4 regions of the Exiguobacterium sp. Leaf187 genome follow, and region 1 is predicted to be linked to each of the others. Evidence: riboswitches for the same ligand, from Rfam matches in the RefSeq annotation. Region 1 holds a riboswitch; each other region holds the start of a gene.
The links. A riboswitch is a leader RNA that binds a small molecule or an ion and turns the genes downstream of it on or off. The one in region 1 is predicted to bind thiamine pyrophosphate.

Region 1 (3,706 bases):
GAACTGTTCCATCAAGCGACGTTCACGTTCGACGACGAACGCGCTGTAGTTCCCTATATAGGTTGTCAGTTCACCGTCCTCGAGTTCAACGATCGAGGTGACGACGGCGTCTAAGAAGACCCGGTCGTGAGAGACGAGCAGGATGGTTCCTGTGTAGTCCCGTAAGAACTGCTCCAGCCATTCCACGGCAGCTAAATCAAGATGGTTCGTCGGTTCGTCAAGAATGAGCAGATTTGGCTCCATGAGTAACATGCGACCGAGACAAATCTTCGTCTGTTCACCACCACTCAACTGGTGGAAAGGACGAGTGAGTAACGGACGAAGGTGTAACCCGTTCACCATGCGCTCGATTTTCGAGTCGAGTAGATAGCCATCCTTTTGTTCGAACGCATTCGTCGCTTCCGCATATCGTGCGAGTAACGCATCAAGATTCTCTGGTGCTGTCGCCATCATTTGCTCCAACTGTTGCATCCGAGAACGGATCGCGAGGATGTCTTCAAACGCTGTCCAAAGGACGTCGAGTCCGGTCATCGTCTCACTATAAACAGGAAGTTGTTCCAAATAGCCGATCGTCAAACCGCTCTTTTGATAGATGACACCACCGTCCGGTTGCTCAAGGCGAGCAAGCAAGCGGAGTAATGTCGTCTTGCCACTCCCGTTTCGTCCAATTAGACCGACACGGTCGTGTTCGTTTAAGAAGAGGGAAACATCCGTTAAAATTGTCTCGCCTCCGAATTGTTTGGTTAGGTGTTGAATGTCGCAAATCATCATAGTAAGTCGATCCTTTCGCGCGCATCAAAAAAAGGAGAGCGCAAATAGCACTCTCCATCACGTGTGAAAGATGCGCTTTGCTGTATTTTTCAATCATGAAGTTCTAAAAAAGGGCAGACGGGTGCCTTAGAACGCCATTCCATGAAAAATCGCGCGCAACAGATACAATTGTTCCATCAACCAGTGTTTGCACGCGGCAAAGTCCATCTTTTCACACCACCTTTCGTTTCAGATACATCTAGTTTACTATTTTTTTGTCAGTTACGGAAGTCTGAATTATTTGAACACACCCGCGATTGAACTGAAGAAGTCACTGAGTCCATCAAATAATTTAGCGAAAAATCCTTTCGTTTCTTCTGAAGTTGCGAACGCGTGGATGTCTTGTCCCGCATTTTTCAATCCACTCTCGATTTGTCCCCAGTTGATGTTCGCTTGCTCCATTTGATTGAACAGATTCGTCAGCCGGTCCATTTGTGCGTCAGACAACTGGATATTGTTGTTTTGAATGACTTGGACGATCAGATTTTCGATTTCGACTTTGGTTTCCGGTTTTTGATTGGCGATCTCAGCCTTGATCTCATTCATCAAGTCAGCCACCTTATCCGTTCCGACCGTTTTTCCAACGTCTGATGTGACTGATAATTCTTGCTGTGCTAGATCCTTGCGTTCGTCACTTAACTTTATCCCGGTTTCAGCGGAAGTTTGATCGTACGCCTTCATTATTCCTGTCAGTGCCGATGTCCCGGTCACCTTGTAAGGGGAAGTAATCGTGATGTCGGCATCTTTGACACCCGCTGTGACGAGAGCGTTGAGATACATATCCTTCGTCACCCATGTGATGTTTTCCGTCGAGACGGAGAGTCCATCTCCTTTTTCCGTCAGTTCGATTTTAGCCGACGAATACATGTTGCCGCCTTTTTGCGACTGTGGGATGTTTTTCCCGAGATATTTTTCCTCGTCAGCAGAAGTGGCGATGATCGGTGTGATCCCTTCCGGTGCATTGAGACGTGAAAGCACCCATGCTTTATCTTTTGCGCCGAGCGACTCCCCGAGTGTGACGATCGTCTTATCGACGACTTGTTCGGCGGATGCGGCTGTTGGGAGTAATAAAGCAGAAGCGATAACGGCTGATGCCATGATTTTTGTTGGTGTATGCATAATGAAATCCTCCAATTGTAAGTAACAGAATGAATTATAGTATCAGGTACTAAAGTTAGTGTACGAGAACGAAAGAAGTTCGGAATCGGTCTGCAGATGGAGACGATATCCGTCTTCTGACACTCCATAGTATAGCGAAAAGGAGACAACTTGACTTCCGTTTTCAGCATGCTATAGTGAATTTGAATCGAATAATGACCACTAGGGGAGTCGGTAGACCGACTGAGACGAACGAAGACGTTCGGACCCTTTGAACCTGATTAAGTTCGTACTTACGGAGGGAAGTGGCGTCAAGTCTTGTTCTTCTTGCGCCATGCCCGTGTGTTTCGGGGTGGTGTTTTTTCGTTTCATAACTAAACGAGGAGGATGAGATCATGACATTCACACAAGAAATCAAACAAGCGGCACAAGCGTATTGGGATAGTAGTTTTACGCACCCATTCGTACAAGGAATCGGGGAGGGGACGTTACCGCTCTCGAAATTTCGGCATTACGTCATGCAGGATGCCTATTACTTAAAACACTTTGCGAAGATTCAAGCGAAGGCAGCGTCAAAAGCAGACGACTTCGCGACGATTGCGACACTTGCCGAGCATGCTACTTCGACTTACGAGGCAGAGTTGAGCTTACATCAATCATTTTTTGAGCCGCTCGGTATTACGGAAGCAGATCTTGAAGCATTTGAACCGGCACCGACAGCATATGCGTATGTCTCGCACATGCATCATGCGAGTGAAGGAACGCTCGGTGAGACGATTGCTGCCATCTTGCCATGTTACTGGTTGTATTATGAAGTCGGGCAACAATTACTAACGTGTACACCGGAAGAAAAAATCTATCAGCAATGGATCGACACGTATAGCTCGGAATGGTTTGAAAAGGTCGTCTTTGAACAGATTGCACGGCTTGATGCGCTGGCGGAGCAAGCGAGCCCGACGGAACGCGAGCGGATGAAACGTCATTTCGTGACGAGTTGTTACTATGAGTTACTCTTCTGGCACATGGGGTGGACGGAAGAGACATTTGCGTCAGTTTACGAAACGATTCCAGCACGAGCGGTATCTTCTTGAATCACTAGATGGTAGAATTAGGAATACCATTTAGTGAGAGTAGGGATTGGAATGGAAATCATCGTGATCGCACTTGTGATCCTCGCGGCATATGCTATGCAACGAATGCTTGGTAAAGTCAAAGTAAGATTTGTAGGACTTATCATCCCAACGTTGATCGTGTTATCCGGTATATCCGCATCGACTCGAAACTTTAAGGTAGCGTATAGCATGGGAAGCTATATTTCTGCTGTTCTTGTCATCGTCGTCTATGCACTGCTGACTTATTGGTTATACCGCGTCTACCATCGTGCGAAAGAAGAAGCTGAATATCCGTATCAATCATTAAAAGACCGAGGCATCCTTTAAGGAGCTTCGGTCTTTTGGTGTATCACGTCATCATTTTTTCCAGTTTTTAAAGCCGTCACCGAATTCGAGATGCAGTTGATCGGTAAAGACACCGTTCTTAAAGACCGGCACATCAACCGGTAAAGTGCCTTGCGGTTTGAACGTTCCGAAGATTGCTCGGATACCTGCAGGCAGGTTCGGTCCCGCTGATTTTAGATTGCCTGCTTCGGAGTCTGGACCGTTTGGATCACCTTTGAAGCCATAGACGAGGACGTGTGCCGGTGCGTCCGGTTGAACGGCGACATCGTATGGGTTACGGAGACTGAGCAGGACGGATGGTGTATCCGTTTGTTTCGCATAGCGGAAGATCGAAGCCGGAA
Region 2 (3,706 bases), on a different contig from region 1:
AACTCGCAAGCCAACTGCATCAAACGGAGTACGACTGGATTTGGTTGACGCATTGTGAGACGTCTACGGGCGTTCTCTACGATCTCGATGCGGTAAAAGCGCTATTAGATCAACGAACCGCACTCATCGTCGATGCGATCAGCGCCGTCGGGACCGGACGTTTCTCATACGCTGGCTGCAGATTCGTCACGACCGTCTCCGGCAAGGCTATTGGGGGGTTACCGGGTCTTGCGTTCATCGGGCATACGTCCAGCGTATTGCCTTCCTCCCGGATTCCACGTTATCTGGATCTCGGACTCTATGCGGAAGGGGTTGCTTTTTCCGGTTCCTCAAATCTGTTGCTGGCTTGTCAGGCAGCGCTCGATGCCCTTGATCTCGATCAAGCCGCCATCAAGATGACTTATCTCGAACAGGCCGTTCGGGCGACTGGTTTCAACCTGCTTGCGACTCAAGAAGCACAAGCGCCGGGAATTCTGACGATCGTCCATCCGTCGGCAACGGCTTTAGGAGACGCTCTCCGGATCCAGGGCTATCATGTTCAATATGAAAGCGACTATCTCGTCCGCAATCAATGGCTCCAAATCTCAACGATGGGACAGACGACGATGCGGCACATCGAACGTCTCATCCGTGTATTAGTCCGTGAAAACCAACGCATCACCATAAAAAATGAACAAAATGAAAGACCTCTTAACCCTTGATTTCAAGCGGTTTGGAGGTCTTTCGACTTTAAAAAATAAAAAATAAAGGTTTAAGGATTTAAAACATAGGGGTATAAACTCACTAGCACCGCATCAAACCGGTGACTTACTCACACATGTTTCTCAATATCAGCGTAATGACCTGGGAGAGAAATGCAAAGTCACGAAAGCGTCAGATTCAAAGCGAGTCTGAAACCGATTGTCTTAGCATGTTTCATATTGTTCAGGACTTGTCCTGCTCCTACATTCATTACCTTTTGAGGGCTATACCAAATTCAAGGGGGAAATGAACATGTCAGTTAAATTAACAGCCGAAAAACGCGAGGTACGTCCACGCTCACTCCGTAAACAATTACGTCATGAAGGAAAAGCTCTTGGTGTCGTGTATGGTTACAAAGTGGAAAGTACACCAATCGCATTTGAAGAAAAAGAATTGCTTAAAATCGTTCGAGAAAACGGTGAGAACGTCTTGATTTCACTGAAACTCGACGGTAAAAATATTAACGTCTTGATCAACCGTCGTGATATGGATGTCTTCACACCAACTGTCGATCACGTTGAATTCATCGCCGTTAAAATGGATGAAGAGACAGAAGTCGAAGCAGACGTCGTACTCGTCGGTGAAGCAGCTGGCGCTAAAGTCGGCGGATTCCTGTCACAGACACTCTTTAAAGTAACAGTCGCAGCAACACCAGATAAATTACCAGAGAACGTCGAAGTCGACGTCACGAACCTCGAAATCGGCGATTCGATTTCTGTAGCTGATCTTCCGGAACAAAAAGATTTCCGTATCGTCACAGAAGGCGACATTCAAGTCGCAGCTGTCGTCGAATCTACACTCGAGCAGGATCTTGAGGAAATCGAAGAAGCAGAAGCTGAAGCGCAAGCGGAAGCTGGTGAAGACAACGAAGCGGAAGCTACGGAAGAGTCTTCAGAAGAAGCAAAAGAAGAGAATGAAGATAACAAATAAGTCGTTTATCGATACGCCCTTCGTGGCGTATCGTTTTTTTGTGTCTTGACAATAGACAGAAGATTGCCTAAAGTGAACAGCGTATCATCTATTACCATATCCACTAGGGGAGCCCATTTGGCTGAGACGATTCACTTCGGACCCTTCGAACCTGATCTAGTTCATACTAGCGTAGGAAAGTGGAGCGATCACATCCAATGACTCCTGCTGCGCGCAGTTTTTCTGAGGACCGCTCTCTTTTTTACGGAGGGCGGTCTTTTTTGGCGTCTCCCCCATTCTAAGGAGGACGTACCTAATGCAAAACTGGAAAATGAAAGAAATCATGGTCATGATGATGCTCGCCGTCGCTTGCGGGGTCATCTATCTTGGTTGGTCAACACTCTGGTTACCGATGTCTGCGATCTTCGGACCTGTCGGTGCCAACTGGATGTTTGGGATCTGGATCATCGCGAGCCCGCTCGTCGCAGCAATCATTCAAAGACCAGGTGCCGCCCTCATCGCGGAAATCGTCGCGGCAGCCGTCGAGCTGTTCACGGGTAGTCACTTTGGTTTATCGGCTCTTCTCATCGGGGTCTGTCAAGGACTTGGCGCGGAACTCGTCTTTGCGATGACGCGTTATCGCCGTTATGACACCTGGACATTGATGTTATCGGGTGTTGGAGCCGCGATTGGTAGCATCGTCTATAGTCTGATCGCGAACGGATTCGGTTACTACACGACGACGACGTTGCTTGCGACAACAGGTTTACAATTGATTAGTGGTGCATTACTCGGCGGCTTGCTTGCAGCGATTCTTGTCCGTCGCCTTGTTGCGACCGGTGTCTTGAACGGGTTTGCGGCAGGACGTGCGAAACGGGAAGTCGCATGATTACTGTCGACGATCTCAGCATCCGCTATCCGGGTCAGATGAAATCGGTGCTCGATCATGTATCGCTGACGATCGAACAAGGAACGACCCTTTTGCTTGGACGCAGTGGGAGTGGCAAGACGACACTGCTTCATGCCCTAGCCGGACTGACACCGGAGACGATTGAAGTCGAACAGACTGGTACCGTTACCCGGTCCGGTTCGGTCGGAGTGCTATTCCAAAACCCAGAAGAACAGTTCTGCATGGAAACGATTGGACGCGAAATCGCTTTTAGTTTAGAAAACCGGTCGATTCCACGCGAAGAGATGGAGGAACGAATTGAACGCTTACTCACACTTGTTGGTCTCCCTCTCCCCTTCTCGACACCAATCGCGAGTCTATCCGGGGGGATGAAACAGCGCCTCGCGCTCGCCGCGGTCCTGGCGCTCGAGCCGACGATCTTATTACTCGATGAACCAACGGCTCAGATTGACCCGATCGGGCAACACGAGCTGATGGCGTTGATCTTTCGGATTCAGAAAGAACATGATTTAACGATCGTCTTGATCGAACACCAACTCGATGTCTGTTTACCTTACATCGACAAAATCGTCTTACTTGAGGACGGATCGGTGACTGCAACGGCACATCCGCAGGATTTGTTCCCGCAGGCGTATACGGAGCTTCAAGCGAAAGGAATCGCTGTTCCCTCTTTGTATCCGTATACGTTAGAGACGTTACCTATAGATGGACCACAAGCGGCGCGACTTCACGTGCTTCCCTCAGTCGCTACAGCAGGCACTGCCTTGTTACACGTCGCTGCATTATCGACGAAAGCACCTTATCCGCTGACCGATGCGACATTTTCCCTGCAGACGGGAGAATGGGTGATGCTGCTCGGGGCAAACGGCTCCGGGAAAAGTACGTTGCTTGCAACACTCGGTCGGTTGCTTCCCCATCGTGGAACATATCGGTTCCAGGAACGTCCGGCTCAGCGTTACTCCCGGCGACGCTTTTATGAGCACGTCGGCTATGTCTTTCAACAACAGGATCTGCAGTTTCTCAAGCTAACGGTCGAAGCGGAAATCGACTGGAGTCACCGAGCAGCGACGAGTGACGAGCGCACAACATTACTCGAACAACTGGAACTCGCATCCGTCAAACAGCAGTCACCGCTTGCGCTTAGTA
Region 3 (3,706 bases), on a different contig from region 1:
GCTTGAAGCAATGACGTGAGTCCAGCGACACTGACACCGACCGTCTCGTCGTGCGGCAGTTCGGTCGCACCGATCAAAATCCGACCGTCTGCTTTCGGAACGAGGTAGGCGGCTTCATCAAACAGAATCGAGCGTAACGGCTGACCCGCGAGACGGACTGCGAGACATTCCCCTTTGACCCCATATGTCGCGATCGAAATGTCAGCTGTATCGAGCAAGGCTTGCGAACCCCGTCCGGCAGCGACCGTCACCGTTCGTCCGGTCCACGTTCCCGCATTCGATTCGATCCTAATGAAGTCATCGTTCTCTTCGATGCGTGTGACCTCCACCTGTTCTTCAATCGATATGCCACGTGCGTGTAAGGCATACATCAATGCAGTCGTCAGTCGTCGTGGATCGATTTGACCGACCGCTGGAAACAGATGCTCGCGTCCTTTACGTTTCAACAAAAACGGTTGTTCCCGGTACCCACAATCGATACCTGTTTCTCGCTTGAGACGACGTGCAAGCAGCGGATACAGACGACGACTACGTGCGGCAAGTGCATGCAATTCCGCTCTCAGCTCGATGTCGGTCGCAAGCATCCCGGCAGCCGCTCGGCTTGTCCCTTGTCCGCATGTTCCACGTTCTAAGACGACGACGGATTCATTCTGACAGGCGAGACCGTAAGCAAGCGTCAAACCGATGACTCCACCGCCGATGATGATGTGATTCGTCATACGCGAACCCCCTGATAACGCTTGACGGCGGCGAGTGGATCCGATTGGCCGAGAATACCCGATAAGACGGCGATTCCGGTTGCACCGGTCGCTGCGATTTCAGGCATGCATTCTGGTGTAATCCCACCGATCGCAATGACTGGTTTCGTCGTGAAGGTGACGACTTGCTTTAATGCGTCGATCCCTCGTGGTGGCACGTCCGGCTTCGACGCTGTCGGATAAATATGACCGTACAGCAGTCGGTCGGCTCCTTCCGCTTCTGCTGCCAGTGCCTCTGCTAGTGAATGGACCGATTTCCCGATGACGAGATTCGGAAAATGACGTCGCACATCGCGGACACGCAAGGAACGGCGCGTCAGCTGCACACCGATGCCGGCGACATGGGCGACGTCGACCCGGTCATGAACCGTTAACTGTTCAGGCGAATAACCATGCCCAAGGAGTGCTTCAATCAGATCAAGTAATTCTGCCGCCGATAAGTTCGGTTCACGTAGATGCAGCTGATCCGTATAGGGTTGAAGTGATTGAAAGGTCTTTATTTCGTCAAGCGGATGAATGGATCCCGTCGAAATCAGATGTAAACGCATCATGTTCTTCCTTTCCATACGAAAAAGGACCACTCCCGATGTTGAAGGGAGTGGTCCGAAAATGCGCTGAAGCGCTAAGGATATCTAGGGTTTCGAGCCACTTCCCTCCGCTAGTACGAACTAGATCAGGTTCAAAGGGTCCGGATACTTCCGTCTCAGTCTGCTGGGAGACTCCCCTAGTGTCTTTTCGTGTTTAATTGGCTTGCCCCATTAGTCTAGCATGAGTCGCTTTGCTTCGCTAGTCCTAGTTGAGCGCTTCCACTTGCTGAATCAGCTCCGATTTCGTCGGTCGCTGTTGCTCTTGGCTGTCGGCATACGTCTGCTTTAGCTTCAGGATGCGCATTACTTTAGCATCGAGCATCTCCGGCGTCAGCGTTTGGTCTTTGACGGCTTGCATCACTTCAGCATGAACTTTTGCGTAAGCACCTGCCTCTGAAAACATCGCCATATCAGCTCCATTGACGAGCGACTGACGTGCCGCTTCTGCGAGACCATATTGTTTCGTGATCGCTCCCATGACGAGATCATCCGTGATGATGACACCGTTGAATCCGAGTTGCTGACGCAAGAGGTCAGTCAAGATCGGCTTTGAGAGCGAGGACGGATTCGTATCGTCGTACGCGGGATAGAGAATATGGGCGACCATTACCATCTCGGCGCCCTCTTGGATCGCTTCTTTAAACGGTAACAGTTCCGTCCGCTTCAATTCTTCCTTTGATGCCGTCACTTTCGGTAGCCCGACATGGGAATCGACACTCGTATTGCCGTGACCGGGAAAATGTTTGACGACCGGAATCGTTCCCGTCTCCTGCATCCCGTGCATCAGGGCCGTACCAAGCGTCGCGACAGTATTCGGATCAGCACTTAACGCACGGTCGCCGATGATCGGATTGTTCGGATTACTGTTGACGTCAAGGACCGGCGCGAAGTCCATGTTGAAACCATAAAATTGTGACAAATGTCCGAGCGTACGTCCGACGTCTTCCATTTTCACTTCATCTGCTCCTTGCGCTATCCGTTGACTCGTCGGTAACCGTAATCGTTGATCCGGTACCCGGCTGACCCGTCCGCCTTCTTCATCAATCCCGACGAACGCATACGGTTTTTGGTTCGTCTCTTGAATCGCACGCGTGAACGTCAAGAGTTGCTCTTCCGACGTAATGTTTCCGCCGAGCAGTAAGACCCCGCCAATCGCATGCGTCTGTAACAATTTCCGGTCAGCTGCTGAAAGTTCTGTGCCGGCGACTCCGATGTAGAGCAGTTGATCGATCTTTTCTGACGTCGACATCGCTTTAAGTTGCTGCTTTAGTTTTGCTTGTTGTCGTTCTTCTTTCGTCGGCTCAGGCTTCGGTTTCTTTTCTTCTGTCGGTTGCTTCGTTTCCGGTTGTGATGGTTTCGTTGGTTCCGTCGTCTCCTGTGCACACCCTGCAAGCAACAGACAACCGATCAGTACAACTTTCTTCACAAAGGATCCTCGCTCCGCACACCATTGATCGAATAATAGACGGAAATCTCAGCGTTCAAGGATTGCGAGACCGAACAATATTTATCCTTTGATAACGAGATGGCGCGACGGACCTTATCTTCCGGGAGATCACCTTCAAGCCGGTAATGAATCGAGATCGACGTAAAACGCCGCGGATGGTCCTCTGCCCGTTCTCCTTCGATATCCATTTCGAAATGGGTGATCGTCAAGCGCATCTTCTCTAAAATCGAGACGATATCAATTCCAGTACAGCCGGCAACGGCATGTAGTAGCAGTTCAGTTGGTCGTGGCGCTTGGTTTTCACCACCGTTTTCGGGTGCTGCGTCCATCGCCAGATGATGCCCTGATTCCGTCTGTCCACTAAACCCCATCTGTTTGTTCCATGTCACTGTTGCTTGCATCGTTTCCACTCCTTTATAAGTAGTCTTCTTCTGTAGTATACGCAAAAAACAGCAAGCCTGGAAATTCACACGCTATTTCGAATAATGGTTCTTTTCCCGAAATCTCGCTTTGCGATACCCGACGAAATCGTTTCATGCTATCCTGTTACTCATAGTTTCGCGCGCAAGCGCTAGAATTGAGGAATCATCCATGTCACCTACTACTCGTTTAAGTCGACGCGATTGGCTCTTGATCGCCACGTTGTCGCTCCTGACGTTCGTTCTCGGAACAAGCGAATTCGTCATCGTCGGGATCCTCGCTGAAATCTCCTCAGCCCTTGATATCACGATCGCAACAGCAGGTACGCTCGTTTCAGCCTTTGCCATCTCCTTTGCAATCGGTACACCGATCGTCATGTCGCTGACCGGTCACCTGGAACGGCGTCGTCTGATCCTACGTCTCTTACTCGCCTGGGTCTTGCTGAACCTTGCCAGTAGTTTTGCTCCAAGTTACGAAGTGTTGCTCGCAACCCG
Region 4 (3,706 bases), on a different contig from region 1:
CTCCCGGAACATTTACAAGCAGCGTCCAAAATCATCGGGGAGTCAGCTGCGTTGAACATGCTCTATACCTTCAATGTGATCGATACATTCGTCATTCTAGCGCTCGCACTCTTCGTCATCACGATGGTCTTCTTGTTCGTCTTGACGGAGCGGTCCTATCAAAAAGGGAAAGCTTTGCTGACGATCGCAAAGGATGTAGCGCTCTTGATCGTACCATTCATTGCATTACGTTACTTATTTGATTTGACTAGCATGCTCATTCCGAATCAACAGGTATTCGTCTATCTTTCCTTTATTCTCATCTATTTTATATATATAAGTTGGAAATGTGTTCGACTACTGAACCATAAAGTATCTATTTAATCATTAGAAGGAGGAAGTCATGAGACGATATAAGGAAATGATCATCGTAGGAAGCATTGCTGGCGTCACCTTACTCAGTTATTTTGGTTACGCTGCAAGCATTAAAGGATCGGATTATGAAGTCGAGAGTATACGAAAAGAAAATGCAGATGCTCTTAAAAAAGTAAACATCGAGATTGAAAATGGAGACATCAAGCCTACTCGATACAATATCCAATTGGACGGTCAAATTCATAGTGAGTCGCAGAACTATATCACAGGGTTGTTCAATAGCTATGCTGCAGACTTCCCTGCTGATTTCTATCGATTTCTTTCTAAGGAAGACGTATTTACTAGTGAAATGGGCTCGCGAACATACGGAATTGAAGTAAAGGCATCTCAGTTGAACTATCATTCTTATGACAGAAGTACACAGAAACAGTTTAAAAAGACGCTTTCTCATCGTTTAACGGTACCGGATCGTGAAATGGCTGACATCCGTGTCTTTCATCAAGACGGCATGAACGTATACGTCCAACGGGATGATCATGGAACAAAGGAAAAATCGACGGTGTTATTACTCAACCTTGCAAAAGGAAAAGTGGAGCCGCTTCAATCCGAGCAACTTAAGACTAATCAAGAACGTCATTATGTAGCAGTGAACGACTATGGAATTGTCTATCGTGAAATCGCATATGATGCGGAAGGGGTAGAAAAAGATAGCGCTTATTATCTAGATAACGGCAAAGGCATCAAACGAATCAAAGCACTTGATGCGTATGCAGCGGAAGGGAACTTTAATGCTGCTGAAAACAGCCAATCACTAATTGCTTACGGAGCATCTGACTCAGAAAAAAGTAAAAGTATTAAATGGAGCACCTATGACTTTAAAACAAATCAAGTCAAGCAACATAAAGTGGAAGGGCAGCATGCTTATCGCTTCAATGGCTCCTATACGATGATTGCGCAGGGAAAGCTATACCATATCGCTAATATCAATGATTCAGATTTCCAAGTCACGGTAGTCGATACGAAAAATGAATCGATTTCGTATCAAGGAATCATCAAAGATAAAAATGCTAAAAAGAATCGTTTGGTACAGGATGTCACTGTATCGGAGTAATCGTGATGGACTCATGATTCACCTCGTTTACTCGCTTCATAGAATACTAGAAATGAATTTATCTGTCAGAATCATTGACAGGGGTTTTCAAGACCACTACAGTGAAGATAACTTAAATAGAATCACTAGGGGTGTTATTAAACTGAGATGAGTAGCTACTCAAACCCTTTGAACCTGAACTAGGTCGTACTAGCGTAGGGAAGTGTAAACTCTGATGAACAAGCGGAGACGATGATATCGTTCTTTGCTATGTGATTATTTAGACGTGCGCAACTTTCCTTTTGGAGAGTTGCGTTTTTTGTTTACTAACTTCGCTATTTAAGTTGCAAAAATGGATGAGGGAGTGGACAAGAATGAGCAGAACAGTATTAGTGACAGGAAGTAGTCGAGGACTTGGGGCGACGATTGCAAGGGTGTTAGTGCACAACGGATTTAAAGTGGTGATCAATTACTTTAAAAGCAAGGATGCGGCAGAACAACTTGTGAGCGAACTGGGAGTAGAGAATGCAATTGCCTTGTATGCAGATGTCACGAAGCGGGAAGATGTCGAGAGCATGATGCAATCCGCAACAGCACATTATGGTCAAATCGATGTTGTCGTGAATAATGCGTTAGTAGACTTCAAATTTGATCCGGTTGCGCAAAAATCGTTTATCGATTTAGAGTGGGAAGATTATCAAAAGCAACTGGATGGAACACTTAAAGCAGCGTTTCACATCATTCAAAGTGTTCTGCCACAATTTATAGAACGACATAGCGGTAGTATCATCAGCATTGGAACAAACCTCTATCAAAACCCAGTCGTTCCTTATCATGAATACACAACAGCAAAAGCAGGTCTGATTGGCTTTACTCGAAACCTAGCCGCGGAGTTAGGTCAATATGGCATAAACGTGAATGTCGTCTCCGGTGGGTTATTGAAAGTCACAGATGCGAGTGCTGTGACAACCCCTGAAGTATTTGACTTAATTGCCCAATCGACCCCGTTGAAAAAAGTGACGAGCCCAGAAGAAGTGGCTCAACTGGTTGCCTTTTTGGCATCAGAAGTAGCATCTGGGATTACCGGTCAAAACGTAACAGTCGATGGTGGGTTAACGATGAATTAAAGCGGGCGTTTTAAAAAATTCTCAGCTTGTAAGAGAAGGGATTCGTGAACAGAAGATGACGAACAGAAATCAGTTAAATATCGGCGTTTTGTTATATGGATGTGGTCATCACCAAGCCGCATGGTTGATGCCTGATTCTGCAATTGAAGAAATCGGAGAGAGTCGCTATTATCAGCGTTTGGCTCAAATAGCGGAAGGCGGATGTTTAGATGCGGTATTTTTTGCGGACAATCAATCCTTTCCGGCTACCAATGCGACAGATTTACCTGCCTTTTGGTTGGATCCTTTAATTAATCTAACGGCTATTTCTCAAGTGACGGATCATATAGGATTAGTCTCTACGATATCGAGCACGTTCTCCAATCCGTATACAGTAGCAAGGCAACTTCTAAGCCTTGATCACGTAACGAAGGGGAGGGTAGGCTGGAACTTAGTGACCTCGATGACAGATTGGGAAGCACTAAACCACGGAATGGATGCACTTCCACCGAGGGAAGAGCGGTATAAAAAGGCGGACGAATTCGCTACATTGATGGAGAAGCTATTTTTATCATGGGATCATGCGGCTTTTCTCGCGGATCGATCAACTAACCGATTGATTGAGCCTGAAAGAATCCAACCCATCCATCATGCCGAATCCTACTATAGCGTAAAAGGTCCCTTGTCTACACCGTGTAGTCCTCAAGGGAAGCCAGTAGCGATGCAAGCAGGGGCGTCAGAACAAGGGATTGCCCTTGCAGCAAAACATGCGGATGCTGTCTATTCTGTGTCATGGAATTTTAAACAAGCCCATGCTTTTCGTGAAAAACTCCATAAGAAAATTACACAAACTGAATCACCAGATCGAAAGATTAAGATATACCCAGGCTTAGTAACGTATGTTGGTAAAACAAGAGAAGAGGCACTAGCCAAAAAAGCCGAACTAGATGAAAAATTACCGGTTGAAAATGCGTTGAAACAATTGAGTTTCTTTTTGCAGCAAGATTGCTCCACATGGGATCTCGAAGCAAAGATTCCGACCTTACCATCGATCGAGGAATTTTCCGGACCCATCGGACGCTATCGAACGATTCTAGAGATTATCGATGATACAGATCCGACGCTCAAAGAACTATTAGGCTATTTAGCAGCAGGA

Region 2: another riboswitch for thiamine pyrophosphate. It lies ahead of ASF99_RS07185 (ECF transporter S component); the one in region 1 lies ahead of tenA (thiaminase II).
Region 3: another riboswitch for thiamine pyrophosphate. It lies ahead of ASF99_RS04925 (thiamine phosphate synthase); the one in region 1 lies ahead of tenA (thiaminase II).
Region 4: another riboswitch for thiamine pyrophosphate. It lies ahead of ASF99_RS00315 (3-oxoacyl-ACP reductase); the one in region 1 lies ahead of tenA (thiaminase II).

Annotation. Positions count from the first base shown of each region.
Region 1 is NZ_LMPR01000008.1:40,027-43,732, reverse strand. It holds gene abc-f (ribosomal protection-like ABC-F family protein) at 1-771, opposite strand, end outside; gene ASF99_RS02585 (DUF1002 domain-containing protein) at 1,048-1,929, opposite strand; TPP riboswitch at 2,123-2,229, shown strand; gene tenA (thiaminase II) at 2,304-2,999, shown strand; gene ASF99_RS02575 (hypothetical protein) at 3,051-3,347, shown strand; gene ASF99_RS02570 (glycoside hydrolase family 3 protein) at 3,378-3,706, opposite strand, start outside.
Region 2 is NZ_LMPR01000009.1:581,271-584,976, forward strand. It holds gene ASF99_RS07175 (GNAT family N-acetyltransferase) at 1-701, shown strand, start outside; gene ASF99_RS07180 (50S ribosomal protein L25/general stress protein Ctc) at 994-1,671, shown strand; TPP riboswitch at 1,767-1,866, shown strand; gene ASF99_RS07185 (ECF transporter S component) at 1,967-2,539, shown strand; gene ASF99_RS07190 (ABC transporter ATP-binding protein) at 2,536-3,706, shown strand, end outside.
Region 3 is NZ_LMPR01000009.1:197,413-201,118, reverse strand. It holds gene ASF99_RS04930 (FAD-dependent oxidoreductase) at 1-719, opposite strand, end outside; gene ASF99_RS04925 (thiamine phosphate synthase) at 716-1,309, opposite strand; TPP riboswitch at 1,392-1,494, opposite strand; gene nagZ (beta-N-acetylhexosaminidase) at 1,551-2,771, opposite strand; gene ASF99_RS04915 (OsmC family protein) at 2,768-3,193, opposite strand; gene ASF99_RS04910 (MFS transporter) at 3,384-3,706, shown strand, end outside.
Region 4 is NZ_LMPR01000002.1:59,478-63,183, forward strand. It holds gene ASF99_RS00305 (hypothetical protein) at 1-363, shown strand, start outside; gene ASF99_RS00310 (hypothetical protein) at 383-1,465, shown strand; TPP riboswitch at 1,583-1,683, shown strand; gene ASF99_RS00315 (3-oxoacyl-ACP reductase) at 1,819-2,571, shown strand; gene ASF99_RS00320 (LLM class flavin-dependent oxidoreductase) at 2,627-3,706, shown strand, end outside.